Linked DNA regions of Variovorax sp. PBL-E5. The protein of the gene in region 2 interacts with the protein of the main gene of each other region in a pairwise test. Links are inferred from orthologs where the notes say so. Each region holds a gene or a part of one and is shown on either strand. Other genes may lie near its edges.

Region 1 (10,320 bases), 1.2 Mb from region 2 along the record:
CGATGCCGGCTTCAACTTCGTCGATACCGCCAACGTCTACTCGGCCTGGGTGCCCGGCCATGTCGGCGGCGAATCGGAAACCATCATCGGCAAATGGCTTCGGCAGACCGGCAAGCGCAACCGCGTGGTGCTCGCGACCAAGGTCGGCATGGCGATGGGCGACGGCCGCAAGGGACTCTCGCCGGCCTACATCCGCGAGGAGGTCGAGGCCTCGCTGCGGCGGCTGAAGACCGACCACATCGATCTCTACCAGTCGCACGCCGACGATGCCGACACGCCGCTCGAAGACACGCTCGGCGCCTATGCCGAGCTGATCAAGGCCGGCAAGGTGCGCGCGATCGGCGCGTCCAACTACACGGCGCCGCGCCTGGCCGAGGCGCTCGACCTGGCCGAGCGCACCGGCCTGCCGCGCTACGAGAGCCTGCAGCCGCTCTACAACCTCTACGACCGCGCGGTGTTCGAGGATGCGCTGGGGCCGCTGTGCCTGGAGCGCGGTGTCGGCGTCATCAACTTCTACGCGCTGGCCGCGGGCTTCCTGACCGGCAAGTACCGCACCGAGGCCGATGCCGCAAAGAGCGCGCGCGGCGCCAACACGACGAAGAAGTACCTCAACGAGCGCGGCCTGCGCATCCTCGGCGCGCTCGATGCCGCCGCCAACGCGCGCGGCGCGACGCCGGGCCAGGTCGCGCTGGCATGGCAGATCGCCCGGCCGGGCATCACGGCGCCGATCGCGAGTGCTTCTTCGGTGAAGCAACTCGACGAGCTGACGGCGGCCACGCGCCTGCAGCTCGATGCCGACACCATCGCGGCGCTCGACAAGGCGAGCGCCGAGACGACAAAGACCTGAGCCGTGCCGGGGCTCGACCCTCTCGCCGCACCTGCTCTCGCGTATTTCGCCGACCTGACGGTCGAGGTCGGCACGCCGCAGGTGTTGAGCCAAAGCGCGCGCGGCCTGCGCCGGCTCGTCCCCATCACGGGCGGCCAGGCGCACGGGAACGGATGGCGCGCCCGCGTGCTGCCGGGCGGCACTGACTTCCAGCTGATCGCATCCGACACGCTGTCGGAACTCGACGCGCGCTATGGCCTCGAGACCGATGCCGGCGATCTGATCTATGTCCACAACCGCGCCGTGCGCGCGGCACCCCCCGAGGTCATGGCGGCGCTGCTGCGCGGGAAACCGGTGGACCCGGCACAGATCTACTTCCGGTGCAGCCCGAGCTTCGAGACGGCGTCGCCCTCGCTGCGCTGGATCGGGGAGCGCATGTTCGTCGGCGCGGGCGTGCGGCGTCCCGCGCAGGTCGTGATGCGCTTCTTCACCTTGCTGTAGGTAGCACTTCTCCGGCGGCGGCATTCGGCTGCCGGTACGATCCGACCCAAGCATGTCCGCGCCGCGACCGTCGGGCATCGAAAAACATGGTTGGAGGAACGATGGACGAAGACGACGAGGTCAAGCGGATCGAGCACGAAGGCTGGGAAATCCGCATCTGCCTCACGGCACAGCCCAGCGAGGGCCAGCTCGCCGGCCATGCCGACCTGTGGCGCGACGGCGTCCACAGCTGCCGCATCGCCTTGTCCGGCCACTTCCCGGATGTCGCGAGCGCCTGCGATGCGCTGGAGCGCAAGGCCCGGGACTGGATCGGCGACTGGGCCGCGCGCGACCATACCGGCGACACTGGATTCGCCAATCTCTAGGTTGTCCTCGAATCCGTCCGGGCCGCGTGCGGCGGCACGCGGAACATGGTGCGGCGCGTGTTCATGAAATGCGGTCGCGCGATGTCGCTCCATGCGGTCGCGCGCACCGCGAGCCAGGCCGGCGAGCCCAAGGTCTCCTCCGACACGAGGTCATAGCAAGCCAGCGACAACGGCCCATGACCCTGGTTGAGGAAGCGCCGTGCACGGACGCAGCCCGGCACGGCCGCCAGGCCCGGCATGTGCTCGGTGTCGTACCAGCGCGTGAGCTCAGGCATCCAGCCGGCCTCGGGGTCCATCTCGACGACGTAGTGAAAGGCGGCCGGCTCGGCCACCGACGCGCCGGCCACGTCGAACACCGGTTCGAGCCGCGAAGCCAGCACCTCGCCGGCCCAATCGCAGCGCTGGGCAAAGGCCTCGGCCAACGCCGGAAGATCGCCGGTCGCGACCTCCTGCATCGGCTGCAGATAAACATACGCCATTGCCGATGCCGAAGCGCATGCAACACGCTCCAGCCGCAGCGGCGCGGCATCGCAGAAGGCGCGGCAGTCGGCATCCATGCGCGCCTCGGCGTCGCGCGCCGTGCGGATGCGCAGCAGGACCCGCGCGGCATTCGTCGGCATGCTCAATGCCCGATGTGCAGCGCCACCAGGAAGCGCGACACCATGTTGTAGGCCGCGACAGTGGCCGTCAGGTCGACCAGCGCCTGTGCATCGAAAGCGGTACGCACGCGCTCGAACAGCGCATCGGGCACCTCGATGTCGCGCGTCATCGCATCGGTGAGTTCCAGCGCCAGCCGCTCGTTGCACGACAGCGCGATCGCGTCCGGCAGCGGCTGCATCCGCAGGTCATCGATAGTGGCCTGCGGCACGCCGGCCGCCAGCGCGTGCGGCACATGCGCATCGAATTCGTAGTCGGCCCGATTGAGCACGGCCACGCGCAGGATGACCAGCTCGCGCAGATGCGCGGGCAGGCTGTTGCGGTTGCGCACCGCCGACAGCATCTGCTCCCAGCCGTGCGCCACCGGCGGGCTGTTCAGCAACACCTGGTAGAGCGGCGAGATGCGGCCGCGCTCGGCCATGATCCGCGCTTCCTGCGCGGCGAGTTCGGGCCGGCTGCCGGGGGTGATGGGTGCGATGCGCATTCAATCCGCCTTGATGTTCTTGGCACGCACGACGGCGGACCACTTGGCCGAATCCTTGGCGAGCAGCGCGGCCAGTTCCGCCGGCGACGAGGGCGCGGGCTCGGCGCCGGACTCCGACAGCCGCTTCATCACCGACGGCGTCTCGAGCGTTCGGCGCAGCGCCTGGTTCATGCGCGCGATCGCGGCCGCCGGTGTGCCCTTGGCGGCGAACAGCGCATACCAATTGTCCGAATCGACGCCATGGATGCCCATCTCCTCGAAGGTCTTCACGTCCGGCAACAGCGGATGGCGCTTGCCGGCGGCCAGGCCGATGGGCTTGAGCTTGCCGCCGCGGATCAGGCCGATGAGGCCCGGGATGTCGCCGAAGAAGCCGTCCACGTGGCCCGCGATCACGTCGGCGATGGCCGGCGCGGCGCCCTTGTACGGCACGTGCAGGAGCGGCGTGCCGGTGGCATCCGACAGCAGCTCCATCGCCAGATGCGGCACGCTGCCGGTTCCGGACGAAGCCAGCGTCAACGGCTGCTTGCTGCGCTTCGCCGCGGCCACGAACTCGGCGCCGGTCGCGTAAGGCGCATCGGCGCCCACCACCAGCACCTCGACATTGCGCACCACCAGCGAGACCGGCGTGAGATCCTTTGCCGGGTCGTAGGCCAGCTTGTCGTAGAGCGAGGGATTGATCGCCACCGCGCCCACGCTGGTGAGCCAGAGCGTCTCGGCATCGGGCGCGGCGCGCGAGACGTACTCGGCCGCGATCGCGCCGTTGGCGCCGGCCTTGTTCTCGACGATCACCTGCTGGCCGAGCGCCTTGCCGAGCTGCTCGCTCAATGCGCGCGCCACGAAGTCGACCGGGCCGCCGGGCGGAAACGCGACCACGATGCGCGTGATCTTTTCCTGCGCGAACGCCGACTGCATGCAGGCCGCGGCGGCGAGCGCGAGGGCCAGATGGCCCAGCGAAATCCGGCGCAGCAGGCGCCCCAGGTGGTTCATGAAAGTCTCCTTGTTGTTGTCTGGTTCGGCGTTCAGTCGCAGCGCACCGACATTCCGCCATCGACCACGATCTCGGTGCCGGTCACGAAGCGCGCCTCGTCGGACGCGAGGAACAGCGCCGCCGCCGCGCTGTCGCGGCCATCGCCCATGAAAGGCAGCGGGATGCGCGCCTGCCGCTGCGCCAGCAATGCCTCGACGTCGCCGCCGGCGCGCTGGCCGGCCAGGCGCGACTCGACCATCGGCGTGTGCAGCTGACCCGGTACCACGGTGTTGACGCGAATGCCCTGCCCTGCGTACTGCACCGCCAGCACGCGCGAGAACTGGATCACCGCGGCCTTGGTCGACGCATAGGCGATCTGTGCCGCGCCGGTCCAGCGCAGGCCGGAAGTCGATGCCAGATTGACGATCGCGCCGCCGCCCTGTTCGACCATGTGCGGCAGCACGTGCTTGCAGCTGAGGAACACGCTCTTGAGGTTGTGGTCGACCTGCGCGTCCCACACCGCCTCGGACATCTCCACCGGGCCGCCGCGGGCCGAGCCGCCGACGTTGTTGACCAGCACGTCGATGCGGCCGAAGCGTGCGATGCAGGCCTGGACCACGGCGGCGACGGATTCGCTGTTCGTCACGTCGCACGTCGCAGTGGCCAGCACGCCGCCGGCCTCGGCCACGCGCGCCACGGTCTCGGCGAGGCGATCGCTGTCGCGGTCCACGCCGAAGACCTGCGCGCCCTCTTGCGCGAAGCGCACCGCGATCGCACGGCCATTGCCCCAGCCGGGCCCGACCGAGCCGGCGCCGGTGACGAGCGCGACCTTGCCGTCGAGCCGGCACGCGGAGGGCTGAAACAGCGCCGCACTCATTGGTCGAAGCGGTAGAAGTCTTGCGGATTGCGCACCAGCAATTGCTCGCGCAGCGCGGCATCGGGCGCGATGTCGGCCAGCCGATCGACCAGCACGCCATCGTCCGGCACGTGATGATGGTTCGGATGCGGCCAGTCGGTGCCCCAGAAACAGCGCTCGGGAAAATCGCGCACCAGGATGCGCGCCAGCGCCACGCCGTCGGCGTAGCTGCGCTCGCCGGAGATGCGGTCCACGCCGCTGACCTTGACGCGGAACAGCGGGTTCTTCATCAGCGCATGCAGGGCCGCGAAGTCGGCATGGTCCGGGCCGAGCGATGCGTCGACGCGCGCCATGTGGTCGATCACCACCGGCACCGCGCTGCGCGCGAGCGGCGCGGCCAGCGCGTGGATCAGGACGCCGTCGAAGTGCACCTGAAGGTGCATGCCGAGCGGCTCGAGCCGCCGCGTGAAGGCGACGACATCCTCCACGCCCGACGCGCCACCGCCGCGCGACATGAAATGGAAGCGCACGCCGCGAAAGCCCTCGGCCGCGAGCCGCGCCAGTTCCGCATCGTCGATGCCGAGCGGAACCAGTGCGACGCCCAGGTAGCGGCCGCCGCCGGCCGCGATCGCATCTTCCACCACGCGGTTGTCGAAGCCATGGACCAGCGACTGCACGATCACGCAACGCGCGATGCCGAGCTGGCGATGCAGCGCGAACAGCGTCTCCTTGGGTGCATCGGCCGGCGTGCTGCCGCGCTCGGGTGCGAACGGAAAACGCGCGGCCGGCCCGAACACATGGACATGCGCATCGCAGGCGTCGGGCGGCAGGCGCAGCGAGGGCGTCGAGGGATGGCGGTTGTAAGTCAGCGTGGTCTGCATGCGATGGCGCGTGTCATGGCGCAGGTGAGGGGCTGGCTTCATTGTGCGGTGGCGAAGCGCGCCGTCACCTTGCTTTTCACCAATATCAGCTATCCGTAAGATGCATGACCCATGGACCTCGCCCGCCTGCACTATTTCGCCGCCGTCGCCGCGGCCGGCAGTTTCAGCCGCGGCGCAGCGGCGCTCCACATGTCACAGCCGGCGCTGAGCCGGCAGGTGCTGCTGCTCGAGCAGGAAGTTGGCCAGGCGCTGCTGGTGCGCACCGGCCGCGGCGCCGAGCCGACCGACGCCGGGCACGCCCTGCTCGCGCATGCGCGCGGCATCTTCGAGCTGGCCGAGCGCGCCCGCGCCGACATGCGCGAGCGCCAGGCGAGTCCGCGCGGTCGCATCACCATCGGCCTGCCGCCGCGCGTGGCCCACGTGCTGACCGCCGACCTGATCGAGCGCTTTCGCGCAGCCTATCCCGATGCCGTGATCAGCGTGGTCGAAGCCCTCAGCATCCGGCTGCGCGAATGGCTGGTGGCCGGCAAGCTGGACATGGCGATGCTGTTCGATCCGCCGCACTCGCCGCAGGTGCAGGAGGAAACGCTGGCACGCGAGCCGCTGGTGCTGATCGGCCCCAAGGCGCTGCCGCGCCGCATGCGATTGGCCGACGTCGCGGCGCTGCCGCTGGTGATGCCCAGCGGCCCGAACGCACTGCGGCAGCTGCTCGAGACCTACACGCGGCCGCGCGGCCTGCCGTTGTCGATCGTGGCCGAGGTCGACTCCGTGCAGACCGTGCTGTCGCTGGTGGCGCGCGGCGTCTCGCACACGGTGCTGCCGAACAGCGCGTTGCGGCTGTGGACCTACGACCAGCCGCTGCACGCGGCCGCGATCTACGCGCCGGCCATCCGCAACCGGCTGGTGCTGGCGGTGCCGAAAGCCAGGCCGGCGACGCGGCCCGGCCGGCTGGCGGTGCAGCTGCTGCGCGCGCTGGCGCTCGAACACTACGGCAGCTGAGGCCGCGCCGCCCGGGTGCTCAGACCGTGCGTTGGCGCATGGCCTCGTACAGGCACACGCCGCTCGCCACCGAGACATTGAGGCTCTCGACCGCGCCCGCCATCGGAATGCTGATCAGCGCATCGCAGGTCTTGCGCGTGAGCTGCCGCATGCCTTCGCCCTCGGCGCCCAGCACCAGCGCGAGGGGCCGCTTCAGGTCGCACTGGTAGAGCGTGCCGGGTGCGTCGTCGCTGGTGCCCACGCACCAGATGCTGCGTTCCTTGAGTTCGCCCAGCGTGCGCGCGAGATTGGTCACCATGAAGTAAGGCACCGTCTCGGCCGCGCCGCTCGCAACCTTGGCGACCGTGGCGTTGATGCCGGCCGCATGGTCCTTGGGTGCGATCACCGCATGGGCGCCGGCGCCGTCGGCCACGCGCAGGCAGGCGCCGAGGTTGTGCGGATCGGTGACGCCGTCGAGCACCAGCAGCAGCGGCATCGTGCCGGCGGCTTCGAGGCCTTCGAGCAATTCGTCGAGCGAATGGGTCTGCGCAACCGGCTCGACGCGCGCGGCAACGCCCTGGTGCCCATGGCTGCCGCTGAGCTTGGACAGCCGCAGCCCGTCGGCCTCGACCAGCCGCACGCCGGCTTCCTGCGCCCGCGCGACGAACTGCCGCATGCGCGCATCGCGCCGGCTGGCATCGAACAGCACCTCGATCACCGATTTCGGCGCGGTCTTGATGCGCACGCCCACGGCATGAAAGCCGAAGATCACTTTGGGAGAAGACATGCCTGGATTATCGAGCGGCAGCCTGGACGGCCCCGGCGTGTTCGTCCAGGCTCACATGGCCTGCATCGATCGTGATGCGGCGCTCGCAGCGGCTGGCAATCCCGCGGTCGTGCGTCACGAGCACGAGCGTGGTGCCGAGTTCGCGGTTCAGGTCGAACATCAGCTTCATCACCTGCTCGCCGGTGGCGAAGTCGAGGCTGCCGGTGGGCTCGTCGGCAAGCAGCAGCGCCGGCTGCACGACAAAGGCGCGGGCCAGCGCCACGCGCTGCTGCTCGCCGCCCGAGAGCACCTTGGGGTAGTGGCCCAGGCGCTGGCCGAGGCCGACGCGGCCGAGCATCTCGGTCGCGGCCTTGCGCGCGTCCTTGCGGTCGGCCAGCTCGAGCGGCAGCATCACGTTCTCGAGCGCGCTCAGGTTGCCGAGCAGCTGGAAGCTCTGGAACACGAAGCCGACCTTGCGCGCGCGCAGCGCGGCACGCTCGTCCTCGTCGATCGCGAACAGGTCTTCGCCCGCGAGTTTCACCGTGCCGCGCGTGGGCGTGTCGAGCCCGGCGACGATCGACAGCAGCGTGCTCTTGCCCGAGCCGGAGGCGCCGACGATGGCGCAAGTCTCCCGCGTGCCGAGGGTGAAATCGATGTCCTGCAGAATGTCCAGCGTGCCGGCAGAGTCGGTGACCGACTTGAAAACGTGCTCGACGGCAACAATTGCTTCGGATCGGCCATCGGGTCGGAGTGAGGACATTGAAAGGTTTCGCTTGGTGAATCGACGCCACTTTATCTTGACCGCCGCGCTGGGCGGCATTGCGGGGTCTTGGGTCGATGCCTCGGCCCTGGCTGCGAGCGCGTCCGGCAAGGCGTCCGTGATCCTGGTGCTCGGCGATTCGCTGTCGGCCGAATACGGCCTCAAGCGCGGCGAAGGCTGGGTGCCGCTGCTGCAAAAGCGCCTGGTGGAGCAGAAGATCGCGGCCACCGTGATCAACGCCAGCATCAGCGGCGATACCACCTCCGGCGGGCGCGCGCGGCTGGCCAGCCTGCTTGCGCAGCACAAGCCCACGCAACTGGTGCTCGAACTCGGCGCCAACGATGCATTGCGCGGCCTGCCGCTCGCCAGCACGCAGGACAACCTGTTGCAGATCACGAAGACGGCCCAGGCCGCGGGCGCGCAGGTGCTGATCGTCGGCATCCAGGTGCCGCCCAACTACGGCAGCGACTACACGCGCCGCTTCGGTGCGATCTTCGCGGACGTGGCCGCCGCCACCAAGGCCGCGCTGGTGCCCTTCCTGCTCGCGGGCGTGGCGGATGCGCCCGATGCCGCGACGCTGTTCCAGGCCGACCGCATCCATCCGATCGCCGCCGCGCAGCCGCGCCTGCTGGACAACGTCTGGCCGGCGCTGCGCAAGCTGCTGCCCCGATAGCGGGGTCGCAGGCGCCACGAAAAAGCCGCCGCAGGCCATGGCCTGGGCGGCTTTGTTCGGGCTGTCTGTTGCGGCCGGTGCCGCGGATGGCGGCTCAACCGTTCTTGGTCGGCTCCGTCGGCACGGTCGGCGGGTCGCGCTCCAGCGAGGCCACGTCGGTTTCCGGGTCGCCCGGCGCCAGCCCATCGGTGCTCGGCCCCAGCTTGCGGTTGGCCTTTTCCCTCAGCTTCTCTTCCTTTTTCTTTTTCTTCGCAAGCTCTTTCTGGCGCTTCTCGTAGCCGTAATTTGGTGTTGCCACTGCATCTCCTTGGGGGCGCGGCAGTCCGGGTGACTGCACTGATGCGACTGTACGCGATAACCGGCGCGGTTCAGAGGGCCGCGAGGGCCTGTTCCAGGTCGGCGCGCAGGTCCTCGACGTCCTCCAGGCCGACCGAAAAGCGCACGAGCGTGCCCTTGTGCGGCCAGCGGGCGACCGTCGCATCACGCATCAATCCGATGTCGTAAGGCACGACCAGGCTGATCGGGCCGCCCCACGAATAACCGAGGCGGAACAGCTCGAGGCTGTCGCAGAAACGGTCGACCTGTTCGCTGCTGAAACTGGCGTCGAAGACGACCGAGAACAGCCCGGCCGCCAGATCGGCCGCGCCGCACAGGCGCAGCCAGTGCGCATGTCCCGGCGAACCATCGAGCGCGGGATGCAACACCTGCGCGATCTCCTCGCGGCCTTCGAGCCAGCGCGCCAGCTCGCGCGCGCTGCGGTCGTGCGTCTGGTAGCGCAGCGCCATGCTGGGCAGCGAGCGCAGCAGCATCTCGACATCGCCGACGCCGATGCCGAAGCCCATGCGCATGTGCGTGAGCTTCAGGGCCCGGTGCAGGCGCTCGTCGCGCGTGACGACGCTGCCCATCAACACGTCGCCGCCGCCGCTCGGGTACTTGGTGAGCGCATGCACCGAGACGTCGACGCCCTGCCCGCTGCCATTGAAATCGAAGGGCGCGAAGGCCAGCCCGGCACCCCAGGTGTTGTCGAGCGCGGTGATCACGCCGCGCGCACGGCACACGCCCACGAGCGCGGGCAGGTCCGGGAATTCCATCGTGACCGAGCCAGCCGCCTCCATCCAGACCAGGCGGGTGCGGTCCGACAGCTTGGCGGCGAGATCGGACGGGTCCATCGCATCGTAGAGCCTGTGGCTGATGCCGAAATTGGCCAGCTCGCCCGTGGCCAGCGCCTTGTTCGGGCCGTAGGCGTTGTCGGGGATCAGCACCTCGTCGCCGGTCTTGAGCAGCGCGAACGCGACCAGCGTGATCGCCGCCAGCCCGCTCGGCACCAGCAGGCACTCGGTGCCGCCTTCCAGCGTCGCGAGCCGCTCTTCCAGCGTGAAGGTGGTCGGCGTGCCATGCAGGCCGTAGGTGTAGCCGGCCTTGGTCTTCCAGTCGCGCGCACGCATCGCGGCGACGTCGGCGAAGAAGACCGTCGAGGCCTTGAACACGCCAGGCTGCGGCGCCGCGAAATTCGCCGGCGGACGGTAGGGATGATGGATGAGGTCGGTGTTGGGCTTGCGCATCCCGCGATGCTAGTCGACCGTCAGACCGACCACTTCTCCAGCAG
Region 2 (11,458 bases):
GTGTCGTCGACGTTGCGGGTGCCGAACTCGTACTCGCAGTGCTTGTCCCACAGCGCCGAGAGGTCGTAGTGCGGACCCATCGCGGCCTTGAGCGCGCCGATGCTGCGCTCGTGCGCCATCAGCGCCGAGGGCTTGTGATAGTGCTCGCCGCCGACGCGCGCGAAGGCGTGATCCATGCCGGGGTAGACGTAGAGCGTGACGTGGTCGCGGCCCTGCAGCGTCTTCACGATCTTGTCGCGTGCCTCGGGCGGGCAGAACTTGTCGAGCTCGGCGATGTGCAGCACCAGCGGCTTCGTGATCTTGTCGGCTTCGCCGAGCGCGGCATCGATGCCTACGCCGTAGTAGCCCACCGAGACATCGGCATCGGTGCGGCAGGCCGCGAGATAGGCCAGCTTGCCGCCGAGGCAGAAGCCGAGCACGCCGACCTTGCCGTTGACCTCGGTGCGGCCGCGCAGCGTGGTGATCGCGGTCTGGATGTCCTCCATGCCCCTGGCCTCGTCGAAGCCCTGGAAGAAGCCGAAGGCGCGCTGCCAGTCGGCTTCGCTGTAGCCGAGTTCGACGTTGGGCTCCTGGCGCCAGAAGATGTCGGGCACCAGCACCACGTAGCCTTCCTCGGCGTAGTAGTCGGCCACGTCGCGCATGGTCTTGTTGATGCCGAAGATCTCTTGCGCCAGCACCAGGCCCGGTCCGCTGCCTGCGCTCGGCAAGGCGAGGTAGCCGCGAAAAGTGCCACTGCCGTCGCCGGCCTTCATGTCGATGTATTGACCTGCCATGGGGTATCTCCGGAGATGGGTTGGATGATCGCCTGCGCACCGGGCTGCCAGAACTTTGCGCTCGGATGGTTAAAGCGTAAAGTAGTTTTCGAGGACGTGGAAGCCGCTTGCCACGGCCCGTCGATCCACGCGGAATTCGACAGACATGCATCGCACGAAGACACCATGAAGATCCAGAACGCCATCGCCCTCGTCACCGGCGCCAACCGCGGCCTCGGCCGTGAACTCGTGCAGCAGCTGCTGGCCGCCGGCGCGCCCAAGGTGTATGCGTCGGCGCGCGACGTCGGTGCGCTCGCCGATCTCGCCAAGGCCCATCCGGGCCGAGTCGAGACGCTCACGCTCGACATCACGCGCGGCGACCAGATCGCGGCCGCCAAGGCGCGCTGCACCGACGTCAATCTGCTGGTCAACAACGCCGGCATCAACCGCAGCAAGGGGCTGCTCGCGGCCGATTCGCTCGAGCACGCACAGGCCGAGGTCGCCACCAACTACCTCGGCACGCTCGCGATGTGTCGCGCCTTCGCGCCGCAGCTCACGGGCGAGGGCGCGATCGTCAACGTGCTGTCGATCCTGGCCAAGGTGACGCTGCCGGCCATGGGCTCGCTGTGCGCGTCCAAGGCCGCGGGCCTGCGCCTGACCGAGGGCGTGCGCGCCGAGCTCGCCGCGCGCGGCACGCTGGTGGTGGCCGTGATGACGGGTCCGGTCGATACCGACATGAGCCGCGATTTCGCCGGCCCCAAGTCCTCGCCGGCAGAGGTCGCGAAGGCGGTGCTCGCGGGGCTGGAGCGCGGCGACGAGGAGGTCTACCTGGGTGACATGGCGGCCTGGATCAATGCCGCGATGGCGCAGGATCCGAAGGGCATCGAACGCGAGATGGCCAAGTACCTGCCGGGATGAGTCAGGCGCGGCAGGGATAATCCCTGCCATGGACATCATCCACTTTCTCGTCGACTTCATCCTGCATGTCGACAAACACCTCGAAGCCTTCGTCATTGCCTATGGCGTCTGGGTCTACGCGCTGCTGTTCCTGATCGTCTTCGTCGAGACCGGGCTGGTGGTGATGCCCTTCCTGCCGGGCGACTCGCTGCTGTTCATCGTCGGCGCGCTGTGCGGCGCCGGGTTGATGAGTTTCGGCATCGCGGTGCCGATCCTCATCGTGGCCGCGATCGCCGGCGACCAGTGCAACTTCAGCATCGGCCGCTACTTCGGGCCCAAGGTCTTCCAGTGGGAGAGTTCGCGCTTCTTCAACCGCCGCGCCTTCGACCAGGCGCATGCGTTCTACGAGCGCTATGGCGGCATCACCATCGTGCTGGCGCGCTTCATGCCATTCATCCGCACCTTCGCGCCCTTTGTCGCAGGCGTGGCCGACATGAGCCGCTCGAAGTTCAGCCTGTTCAACATCGCTGGCGCGTTGCTGTGGGTGGTGGGCATCTGCATCTCGGGCTATTTCTTCGGCAACCTGCCGCTGGTGCGCGAGCACCTGGACAAGATCATCTGGGCGCTGATCTTGATTCCGGGGCTGATCGCGATCTTCGGCGCCTGGCGCGCGCGCGGCGCGCCCTCGTCGGCGCGTTGAAGCTGCCACGCGCCTGAGCGCTCGCGCAGGAATTCGCTCGCGCCGAGTGATCGCCTGCGGCATCCGAGGCGCAAAAAAAGGCGCGCTCGAAAGCGCGCCCAGCTTGGAGAATCTGCCGGCGGCGCGTTCAGTAGCGCGGGCCGTTGTTCGGATAGTAACTATTGTTGGGCGAATAGCCGTTGTTGTTGTAGTAGTTGCGCTGGTCGGCATTGCGGCCCACCTCGTTGCCGATCAGGCCGCCGATGGCCGCGCCGCCCACGGTGGCCGCGGTGTTCTTGCCGATCGCATTGCCGATAATGGCGCCGCCGACGGCACCGCCCGCCGCGCCGAGTTGCTGGTTGGGCCCTGCGGCACAGCCGGCCAGGGTCAGGACGAAAGTCGAGGCGAGGGCCGAGATCCAGAGACGTGTCTTCATGGTGTCCACCTTTTCAGTGATTGGTGAAACCATTCTCTGCAATCCACCGTGCACGGCTGTAGGAGCCGACCCCGGCGGCTTGAGCGAAAGCACGATCGGCGCTTGCGCGACAAAGGGTCTGGCCATCGTCGTACGGGATATCCCTTGGCGCATCGAAGGGTTCTCCATCACGCTTCGCGCAGATCGCGACCCGCATCGGCGGCGCGATCACCGTGACGCTGGTGCTGATCATCCTGGCACGCACCGTCTAGTTTTCCGCTGGCAGCGCCCGGCGCCGCTGTTCAGCTGCGCGCAGTTGGCAGACCCGACGGCGCCCACGCAGGGCCGGGCAACGTGCGCGCGCTGCGCATCGCGGCCGACACATTTCGCAACGACGATTGACGAGAGCACACCTGCCGGCGTTCCGAACTGCGAACCCCGCTGGGGAATCCGAAGTCCAACAGACTCCTTCCCAACTGCTGGAGTTCTGCATGAAGAAACTACTGGCCTTGGTCTTCTTGATCGCCGCAGCGGCCGGCGGCCCCACCACCAGCTTTGCCTTCAACGGAGCGCAGGGAGGCGCCCACGGTGGAGGCTTCCAGGGACACGCCGGAGGCTTCCATGGAGGCCCCGGATTCCACCCATTCCATGGATTCGCCGGCTTCCCCGCGCGGCACCCGTTTTTCGTCCGGCGCAGTGCCGTGTTCGTCGGCGTGCCTTTTCCCGTCGCCGTGAATGCGGTGGGTTTCGTGGGCGGGGAGCCCCTCTATCTGTACTGCCAGAACCCGATGGGATTTTTCCCCGAGATCCAGTTCTGCCCGACGGGTTGGCTGCAGGTTTCGCCGTAATGTGATCGAGGGCGGTGTCCCGCCCTTTGCGCCGCGGCCCGCGCTACAGCTGGCGGCTGCGCGCCATCGGCGGGTTCTGCGCGAAGTAGCGCAGGATGCCGCGCATCAACGCGTCCGCCAGTTCTTCCTGGTAGGCCGTGGTGCGCAGCTTGGCTTCTTCGCCGGGGTTGCTGATGAAGGCCGTCTCGACGAGCACGCTCGGGATGTCGGGCGCCTTCAGGACCGCGAAGCCCGCCTGCTCGACCTCGCCCTTGTGCAGGCGCGCGCCGATGTTGCGGATCTCGCCGATCATGGCGCCGCCGAGCTTGAGGCTGTCGTTGATCTGGGCCGTGGTGCTCATGTCGAGCAGCGCCTGCTGCACCTGCACCTCGTGCGCGCCGACGTTGATGCCGCCGACCTTGTCGGCCTGGTTTTCCTTGTTGGCCAGCCAGCGTGCGGCGCTGCTCGAAGCGCCGCTGCGGCTCAGCGCGAACACGCTCGCGCCGCTGGCGGCCGGCGTGGTGAAGGCATCCGCATGAATGCTGATGAACAGGTCGGCCTGCACGCGGCGCGCCTTCTGCACGCGCATGCCGAGCGGCACGAAGAAGTCGGAATCGCGGGTGAGGAAGGCGCGCATCGGGTTGCCGTTGACGCTGCTGGCGTTGATGCGCTCGCGCAGCCGGTGCGCGATCTGCAGCACCACGTCCTTCTCGTGCGTGCCGGCCGAGCCGGTGGCGCCGGGATCCTCTCCGCCATGCCCGGGGTCGATCGCGACGATGATGATGCGGTCGGTGCGGCTCGGTGTCGCGCCGTTTCCGCGCGCGCTGGCAGCCGGCGGTACCGGCGTCAGGGGCAGCGAGCCCACGACGGGCGGCAGCGAGGGCGGGGCGGTGAGCGCCGGCCCGGCGTTGCGGTTGCCCAGTGTGGCAGCGGGTGGCGGCGTCGTGCGCATCGACTGCTGCGCCATCAGCTCGCCCAGCGGATCCACCGCGTCGGGTGCGGCGCGCAAGGGCGCCTGCGTTTCGCCAGGCCCTGCGCCGTTGCGCGGTGCGATGCCGGCCACCGTGCCTTCGCGCTCCTGCGGCCTGGGCGCGTCGCGCAGGCGTTCGCCGATCAGCGCCTCGAGCGGATCGATGGCCTGTTCCGGATACAGGTCCAGCACCAGCCGGTCGCGGTAGGCGGCCACCGGCGCGAGCGAGAACACCTGCGGTGCCACCGACTGCTTGAGGTCGAACACGATGCGCACCACGTTCGGCGCGAACTGTCCGACGCGCAGGCCGTTGATGTAGGGATCGCCGGGCTTGATCTTGCCGACCAGCTCGCGCAGCGCGGGGTTGAGGTCGATGCCTTCGATGTCGACCGCCAGCCGCGGCGGGCTGCCGACCACGCGCTGCGTCGACTTGAGCCGGCCGTCGGATTCGATGGTGACGCGCGTGTAGTCGGCCGCCGGCCAGACGCGCACCGCGATGATGGTGGCGCCGTGCGCGATCTCGTGCAGCCCGAGCAGCAGGGCGATGCTGCCGCCCTGCAGCAGCGTGCGTCGTTTCAGGCCACGGGCCTTCATGCAGCGTCAGCGAGCAACCGGCTGCCGCGCGCTGTGTGCGCCTGCAGGGTCACGGTGCGGGTGTCGTCTGTCATTGCTTCTATTTTAATAGCAAGGTCCGCGAGCGGAAGGTGTCCGGCGACGTTCTGCGGCCACTCGGCGAGCTTGAGGCCCGGGCCGGCGAAGATGTCGCGAAAGCCCGCGTCTTCCCATTCGCGCGGATCGCTGAAGCGATAGAAGTCGAAATGGTAGATGGCGAGGCCGTCCGGCGCCTCGTGCGGTTCCACCACCGCGTAGGTCGGGCTCTTGATGCGCCCGCCGATGCCGAGCGCGCGCAGCAGGTGGCGAACGAAGGTGGTCTTGCCGGCGCCGAGCTCGCCTTCCAGCGAGACGAAGGCATCGCGCAGCGCACTCGAACGCGCGAGCGCTCGTGCGAGTGTGTCGGTGTCTTCTTCGGTGCGCCAGCGTCGGGTGACGCCTTGCGTTTCTACAATCGGCGGGTGATCGGCAGCCATCAACTCGTGATCCGGATTCAGGCCTTGGCCCGGGAGCTCGGATTCTCCCAAATCGGCGTTGCCGGCGTCGATCTGTCGAGCGCGGAGGACGGCCTCATGCAGTGGCTGGCCCAGGGCTTCCATGGCGACATGCACTACATGGCGGCGCATGGCGCGCGCCGCGCGCGGCCGGCCGAACTGGTACCCGGCACCGTGTCGGTCATCACGGCGCGCATGGACTACCTGCCGCGCACCACGCCCGACGATTGGCAGGCGATCGAATTCGAGCGGCTCGCGCGGCCGGGCGAGGGCATCGTGTCGCTCTATGCGCGCGGCCGCGACTACCACAAGGTGCTGCGATCGCGGTTGTCGAAGCTGGCCGATCGCATCGCCGCGGAGGTGGGGCCCTTCGGCCACCGCGCCTTCACCGATTCGGCGCCGGTGCTCGAGGCCGAGCTCGCATCGCGCAGCGGCCAGGGCTGGCGCGGCAAGCACACGCTGGTGCTGGACCGCGATGCGGGTTCGATGTTCTTCCTCGGCGAGATCTACGTCGACATGGCGCTGCCGCCGAGCGAGCCGGTCTCGCCGCATTGCGGCAGCTGCAGCGCCTGCATCGACATCTGCCCCACGCAGGCGATCATCGCGCCGATGCGGCTCGATGCGCGACGCTGCATCTCGTACCTCACCATCGAGCACGCCGGCGCGATCCCGCTCGAACTGCGGCGGTTGATCGGAAACCGCATCTACGGCTGCGATGATTGCCAGCTCATCTGCCCATGGAACAAGTTCGCGAAGAAAAGCGCGCTGCCGGACTTCGATGCGCGCGAGGGCCTCACCGGCCGGCAATTGGGCGAGCTGTTCGCATGGCGCGAGGACGATTTCCTGCGCTACGCCGAAGGCAGCCCGATCCGCCGCATCGGCCACGAGCGCTGGCTGCGCAACGTGGCGGTCGCATTGGGCAATGCATTGCGCGCGGGGGACGAGGGCGCACGTGCGGCGCTGGCCGCGCGCACGGAAGACCCGAGCGCGCTGGTGCGCGAGCACGTCGAATGGGCGCTCAGTGGTGAATGATCGCCGACAGCTGCGCCGTGCCCGCATCGAGCGAGTGCATCGAGCTCAGCCGCAGCGAACCGTACTTGAGGATCGGGTTGTTGATCAGCCGGCCGCTGAAGTGGCCGTTGAAGCGCGTGTCGCTGCAGCCGCTGAGCGTGAGGTCGAGCGAGGCATTCGCGGGCGAGACGAAGTCGGTGCTGGAGCCGGCCATCGTGCAGGCGGCCTCGGGCACGCTGCCGCGCACCGTGCCGTCGGGATCGATCTGGATCGCGCCGGGATGCACCGCGGGCGCGCCCTGCACACCGATGTCGGGCTGCACGACGGAAAACAGGAAAGGGCCTTTCCAGGCGCCCTGGTAGCGCGTGTAGTCCTGCGCCTGGGCGGTCGCCCCGAACAACGCTGCGACGACGAGGGCCGGTAGGTAGCGCATCGACTCGATGGTAGCGGCTCGACGAGGGTCGTCTAGCGTGAAAGCGCCAGGGCGAAGGGCAGGCTGGCCACGCCGAGTGCCGTCGACAGCGTCACCAGCCCCGCCACGAACGGCCCGTTGTAGCCCATGCGCGCTGCCAGCACGTAGGCGCTGGAAGCGGTCGGCACGGCCGAGAAGACCATCAGCACCGCCGATTGCGCGGGGCCCAGCGCCAGCGCGCGCGAGAGGCCCCAGCCGATCAGCGGCAGCGCGAGATGCCGGATGGCGAGCACCGACACCGCCAGCACCTTGCCGCGCGCCAGCGTTGCGAACTGCATGCCGGCGCCGGCGGCCATCAGGCCGAGCGCGAGCGATGCGGCGCCGATGCGCGTGAGCGTCGGTTCGAGCCAGAACGGCACGCGCAGGCCCAGCAGATTGGCGATCAGCCCGCTCACCGTGGCGATGATCAGCGGATTGCGCACCAGCTGGCGCAGCAATCCGCTGCGCGCATGCCGCACCATGGGCCAGACCGCGGCGACGTTGAACAGCGGCACGCAGACGCCGATCAGCACCGCGATCGACAGCAGGCCGTCGGCCCCGGCCAGCCGCTCCGACAGCGCCAGGCAGATGAAGGAGTTAAAGCGAAAGGCGACCTGCGCGCTGGAGGCGTGGTCGCGGCGGTCGATGTAGGCGGCGAGCAGCGGAACGAACGGCAGCGCGTAGGCGAGCGCGATGCCCGAGAGCCCGACCCCCAGGCCCGCGCCCAGCAGGTGCGAGGCGGCGCCGAAGTCGAACGGGCTGCGAACGATCGACTGGAACAGCAGCACCGGAAAAAGAAAATAGTAGACCAGGCTCTCGACCTGGTCCCATACCCGGCGGTCGAGCGCGGTGTAGCGGCACAGCAGCCAGCCGCAGGCGATCAGCGAAAAATCGGGAAAGAGCAACTGCGCATAGTTCACCGGTCGAGGATAGCTGCGGCACCGACCGTGGGTTATCCACGAGGTGGGATGGAGAGCAGAGCCGGTAGCATCCGAGGCTTTTGTTCGTTCAAGGAACCTCTCGATGCGACGTCGCCAATGGAATGCTTTCGCCTGTATGACCGCACTGGCCGCCGTCGCGGGACCGAGTTGGGCGCAAGGCTATCCCACCAAGCCGATCGAGCTGCAGGTGCCCTTCGCACCCGGCGGCACCACCGACATCGTGGCGCGCGTGATCTCCGAGCCGCTCGCCAAGGCGCTGGGCCAGAGCGTGATCGTCGTCAACCGCGCCGGCGGCGGCGGCATCGTGGGTGCGGCCGAGACCGCGCGCGCCGCGCCGGACGGCTACAAGCTCGGCATCGCCACGGTGTCGAGCACGGCGGCCAATCCGGCCATCAATCCGAAGACGCCGTACAACCCGATCACCGACTTCACGCCGATCACCAACATCGCGGCCACGCCCAACATCATCGCGGTCAACCCGCACTTCCCGGCCAAGAACTATGCCGAGTTCGTTGCCGAGCTCAAGAAGAACCCGGGCAAATACTCTTACGCATCGTCGGGCACCGGCGGCATCGGCCATCTGCTGATGGAGCTCTACAAGAGCCTCACCAACACCTACGTGCTGCACATTCCCTACCGCGGCGCCGGCCCGGCGCTGAACGACGTCGTCGGCGGCCAGGTGCCGATCATGTTCGACAACATTCCGTCGACCCTGCCCTTCATCAAGAGCGGCCAGCTGATACCGATCGTGGTGGCGGCACCGCAGCGCCTGGCCGCGCTGCCCAACGTGCCGACCTTCAAGGAAGTCGGCCTGGAGCCGGTCAACCGCATGGCCTACTACGGCATCCTCGGCCCCAAGGGCCTGCCGAAGGAAGTGGTGGACAAGATCTACGCCGGCGTCAAGAAATCGGTCGAGGATCCCGCGGTGCGCAAGCGCATCGAGGACACCGGCTCGCTCGTGGTGGCCAACACGCCGGAGGAGTTCGCCGCGCAGATCAAGGCCGAGTTCGCGATCTACAAGCAGGTGGTCGTCAAGCAGAAGCTCACGATCGACTGAGGCGCGTCGCGTCCGATGCAAGCCGCCCGGTCGACGGGCGGCTTTTCTTTTTGTTATCTTGCAGCGCATGACCGCGGACACCGCCACGCCCGACACCGCCCCCGAGATCGACGACTTCATCGATGCGCTCTGGCTCGAGGACGGCCTGTCGAAGAACACGCTGGCCGCCTACCGGCGCGACCTGGCCCTGTTCGCACGCTGGATGCAGGCCGAGCGCAGCCGCGCGCTGAACGCCGCGCTGGAAAGCGACCTGCAGGCCTACATGGGCCAGCGGCTGTCGGACAAGGGCAAGGCGACCTCGGCCAACCGGCGGCTTACGGTCTTCAAGCGCTATTTCCGCTGGGCCTTGCGCGAGCACCGGATCGCGGCCGATCCCAGCCTGCGGCTCGCGCCGGCGCGGCAGATGCCGCGCGCCATCAAGACGCTGTCGGAGCAGCACGTCGACGACCTGCTGGCCGCGCCCGATGTCGATACGCCGCTGGGCCTGCGCGATCGCGCGATGCTCGAGCTGATGTATGCAAGCGGCCTGCGCGTGAGCGAGCTGGTGGCGCTCAAGGTCTTCGAGATGAGCCTGAACGACGGCGTGCTGCGCGTGCTCGGCAAGGGCAGCAAGGAGCGCCTCGTGCCCTTCGGCGGCGAGGCGCGCCGCTGGATCGAGCGCTACATGCACGACGCGCGGCCGGCCATCCTCGGCGGCCAGCAGACCGCCGACCTGTTCGTCACCGCGCGCGGCGCGGGCATGACGCGCGTGATGTTCTGGGTCATCGTCAAGAAGCAGGCGCGGGCCGCGGGCATCGAGGTGCCGCTGTCGCCGCACACGCTGCGCCATGCCTTCGCCACGCACCTGCTCAACCATGGCGCCGACCTGCGCGCGGTGCAATTGCTGCTCGGGCATGCCGACATCTCGACCACCACGATCTACACCCATGTCGCGCGCGAGCGGCTCAAGCAGATGCATGCCAAGCATCACCCGCGCGGCTGAGGTCATCGCCATTGCGGGAGAATCGAATGAACCAGCGTTCCAGCCTGTCCGTGGAGAACCTTCGATGCCCTTGAATTCCTGCCGTCGCGCGCTCGCTGCGGCGCTCGGTCTCGCACTGTGCAGCCTGATGCCCGCGGCGCAGGCGCAGGTCATCCCTAAGACCATTCATCTCATCGTCGGCTATCCGGCCGGCGGCGTCGCCGACGTGGTGGCGCGCGCGCTGGCCGACAAGCTCGGCGCGCAGCTCGGTACCGCGGTGGTGGTCGAGAACCGGGCGGGTGCGAGCGGCACCATCGGCATGGACGCCGTCGCCAAGGCGCCGCCGGACGGCGGCACGCTCGGCTTCTCCGCGGTCAGCCCGCTGGTGCTGAACCCGCACCTCGCGAAGTCGCCCTTCGATCCGCTGAAGGGCATCGCGCCGGTCGCCAGCGTCATGTATTCGCCCGTGCTGCTGCTGGCGACGTCCGCCACCGGCACGCGCGACTTCGCTTCGCTGCTCGAGGACGCGCGGGCGCGGCCCGGCGCGGTGCGCTGGGCCACCTCGGGCCAGGCTTCGCTCGGCCACATCGTGCTCGAACAGCTGCGTGCGGCGGCGAACGTGAACATCACGCATGTGCCCTACAAGGGCGGCGCGCAGCAGATGAACGACGCGCTCGGCGGCCAGTTCGAGATCCTGTCGATCAACGCCGGCCCGAGCCTCACGCCGCAAATCAAGGCCGGCAGGCTGCGGCCGCTCGCCGTCGGCGCACCGAAGCGGCTCGGCAGCCTGCCGAAGGTGCCGACGCTGGCCGAGCTGGGCTTTCCCGCGGCCAACCTGACCTCGCTGTTCGGCGTGTTCGCGCCGGCCGCGATGCCGTCGATCCTGATCGAGAAGTACAACGCCGAGATCAACAGGGCGCTGGACTCGCCCGATCTGCGTGCCAAGCTGATGGCGGCGGACAACGTGCCGACCGGCGGCAGCGCGGAGGCCTTCGCCGACGAGATCGCGGCGGAGTACGAAAGCAACGGCCGCATCGTGCGCAGCGCAGGCATCAAGGCAGATTGAGGAGACCCGCATGGACGAGACCCCCGGCGCCGGCACGGCGAAGAAACAGCAGCTCTATCTCGAGGACCTGTCGCCCGGCGATCGCTTCACGAGCGGCGAACATGCGCTCGATGCCAAGCAGATCATCGAGTTCGCGACACGCTTCGATCCGCAGCCCTTCCACCTCGATGCGGAGGCCGCCCAGCGCACCTTTTTCCAGGGCCTCGCGGCGAGCGGCTGGCATACCGCGGCGATCACGATGCGGCTGCTGGTCACCAGCGGCCTGCCGCTGGCCGACGGCATCATCGGCTCGGGCGGCGAGATCCATTGGCCCAAGCCGACGCGG

What was found.
Region 1: the proteins of tsaE (region 2) and rlmB interact in binary tests that used the Escherichia coli proteins (3 or more experiments, as listed by UniProt). The link is inferred for Variovorax sp. PBL-E5 from one-to-one orthologs.

What each region holds. Positions count from the first base shown.
Region 1 is NZ_LR594671.1:2,093,966-2,104,285, reverse strand. The notes cover bases 5,430-8,329. They hold rlmB (23S rRNA (guanosine(2251)-2'-O)-methyltransferase RlmB), read right to left. Parts: upstream 7,303-8,329; coding sequence 6,556-7,302; downstream 5,430-6,555. Other genes in these bases: WDLP6_RS10255 (arylesterase), read left to right, coding at 8,076-8,329; WDLP6_RS10260 (ABC transporter ATP-binding protein), read right to left, coding at 7,310-8,041; WDLP6_RS10270 (LysR family transcriptional regulator), read left to right, coding at 5,649-6,536; WDLP6_RS10275 (amidohydrolase family protein), read right to left, coding at 5,430-5,579. Also shown: WDLP6_RS10310 (aldo/keto reductase), read left to right, coding at 1-847; WDLP6_RS10305 (DUF3237 domain-containing protein), read left to right, coding at 851-1,327; WDLP6_RS10300 (hypothetical protein), read left to right, coding at 1,429-1,692; WDLP6_RS35035 (hypothetical protein), read right to left, coding at 1,689-2,312; WDLP6_RS10290 (carboxymuconolactone decarboxylase family protein), read right to left, coding at 2,315-2,833; WDLP6_RS10285 (Bug family tripartite tricarboxylate transporter substrate binding protein), read right to left, coding at 2,834-3,820; WDLP6_RS10280 (SDR family NAD(P)-dependent oxidoreductase), read right to left, coding at 3,853-4,677; more of WDLP6_RS10275, read right to left, coding at 4,674-5,429; more of WDLP6_RS10255, read left to right, coding at 8,330-8,714; WDLP6_RS10250 (hypothetical protein), read right to left, coding at 8,809-9,012; WDLP6_RS10245 (PLP-dependent transferase), read right to left, coding at 9,083-10,276; WDLP6_RS10240 (phosphoribosyltransferase), read right to left, coding at 10,297-10,320. UniProt on the Escherichia coli protein: Specifically methylates the ribose of guanosine 2251 in 23S rRNA.
Region 2 is NZ_LR594671.1:3,289,627-3,301,084, reverse strand. Bases 3,880-6,879 are described here. They hold tsaE (tRNA (adenosine(37)-N6)-threonylcarbamoyltransferase complex ATPase subunit type 1 TsaE), read right to left. Parts: upstream 5,629-6,879; coding sequence 5,131-5,628; downstream 3,880-5,130. Other genes in these bases: WDLP6_RS15985 (hypothetical protein), read right to left, coding at 6,665-6,879; queG (tRNA epoxyqueuosine(34) reductase QueG), read left to right, coding at 5,614-6,678; WDLP6_RS16000 (N-acetylmuramoyl-L-alanine amidase), read right to left, coding at 3,880-5,134. In the rest of the region: WDLP6_RS16030 (dienelactone hydrolase family protein), read right to left, coding at 1-773; WDLP6_RS16025 (SDR family oxidoreductase), read left to right, coding at 939-1,670; WDLP6_RS16020 (DedA family protein), read left to right, coding at 1,699-2,349; WDLP6_RS16015 (glycine zipper domain-containing protein), read right to left, coding at 2,477-2,764; WDLP6_RS16010 (hypothetical protein), read right to left, coding at 2,778-2,996; WDLP6_RS16005 (hypothetical protein), read left to right, coding at 3,235-3,591; more of WDLP6_RS16000, read right to left, coding at 3,635-3,879; more of WDLP6_RS15985, read right to left, coding at 6,880-7,090; WDLP6_RS15980 (AEC family transporter), read right to left, coding at 7,123-8,028; WDLP6_RS15975 (tripartite tricarboxylate transporter substrate binding protein BugE), read left to right, coding at 8,132-9,106; site-specific tyrosine recombinase XerD, read left to right, coding at 9,174-10,088; WDLP6_RS15965 (Bug family tripartite tricarboxylate transporter substrate binding protein), read left to right, coding at 10,153-11,133; WDLP6_RS15960 (MaoC family dehydratase), read left to right, coding at 11,144-11,458. UniProt on the Escherichia coli protein: Required for the formation of a threonylcarbamoyl group on adenosine at position 37 (t(6)A37) in tRNAs that read codons beginning with adenine.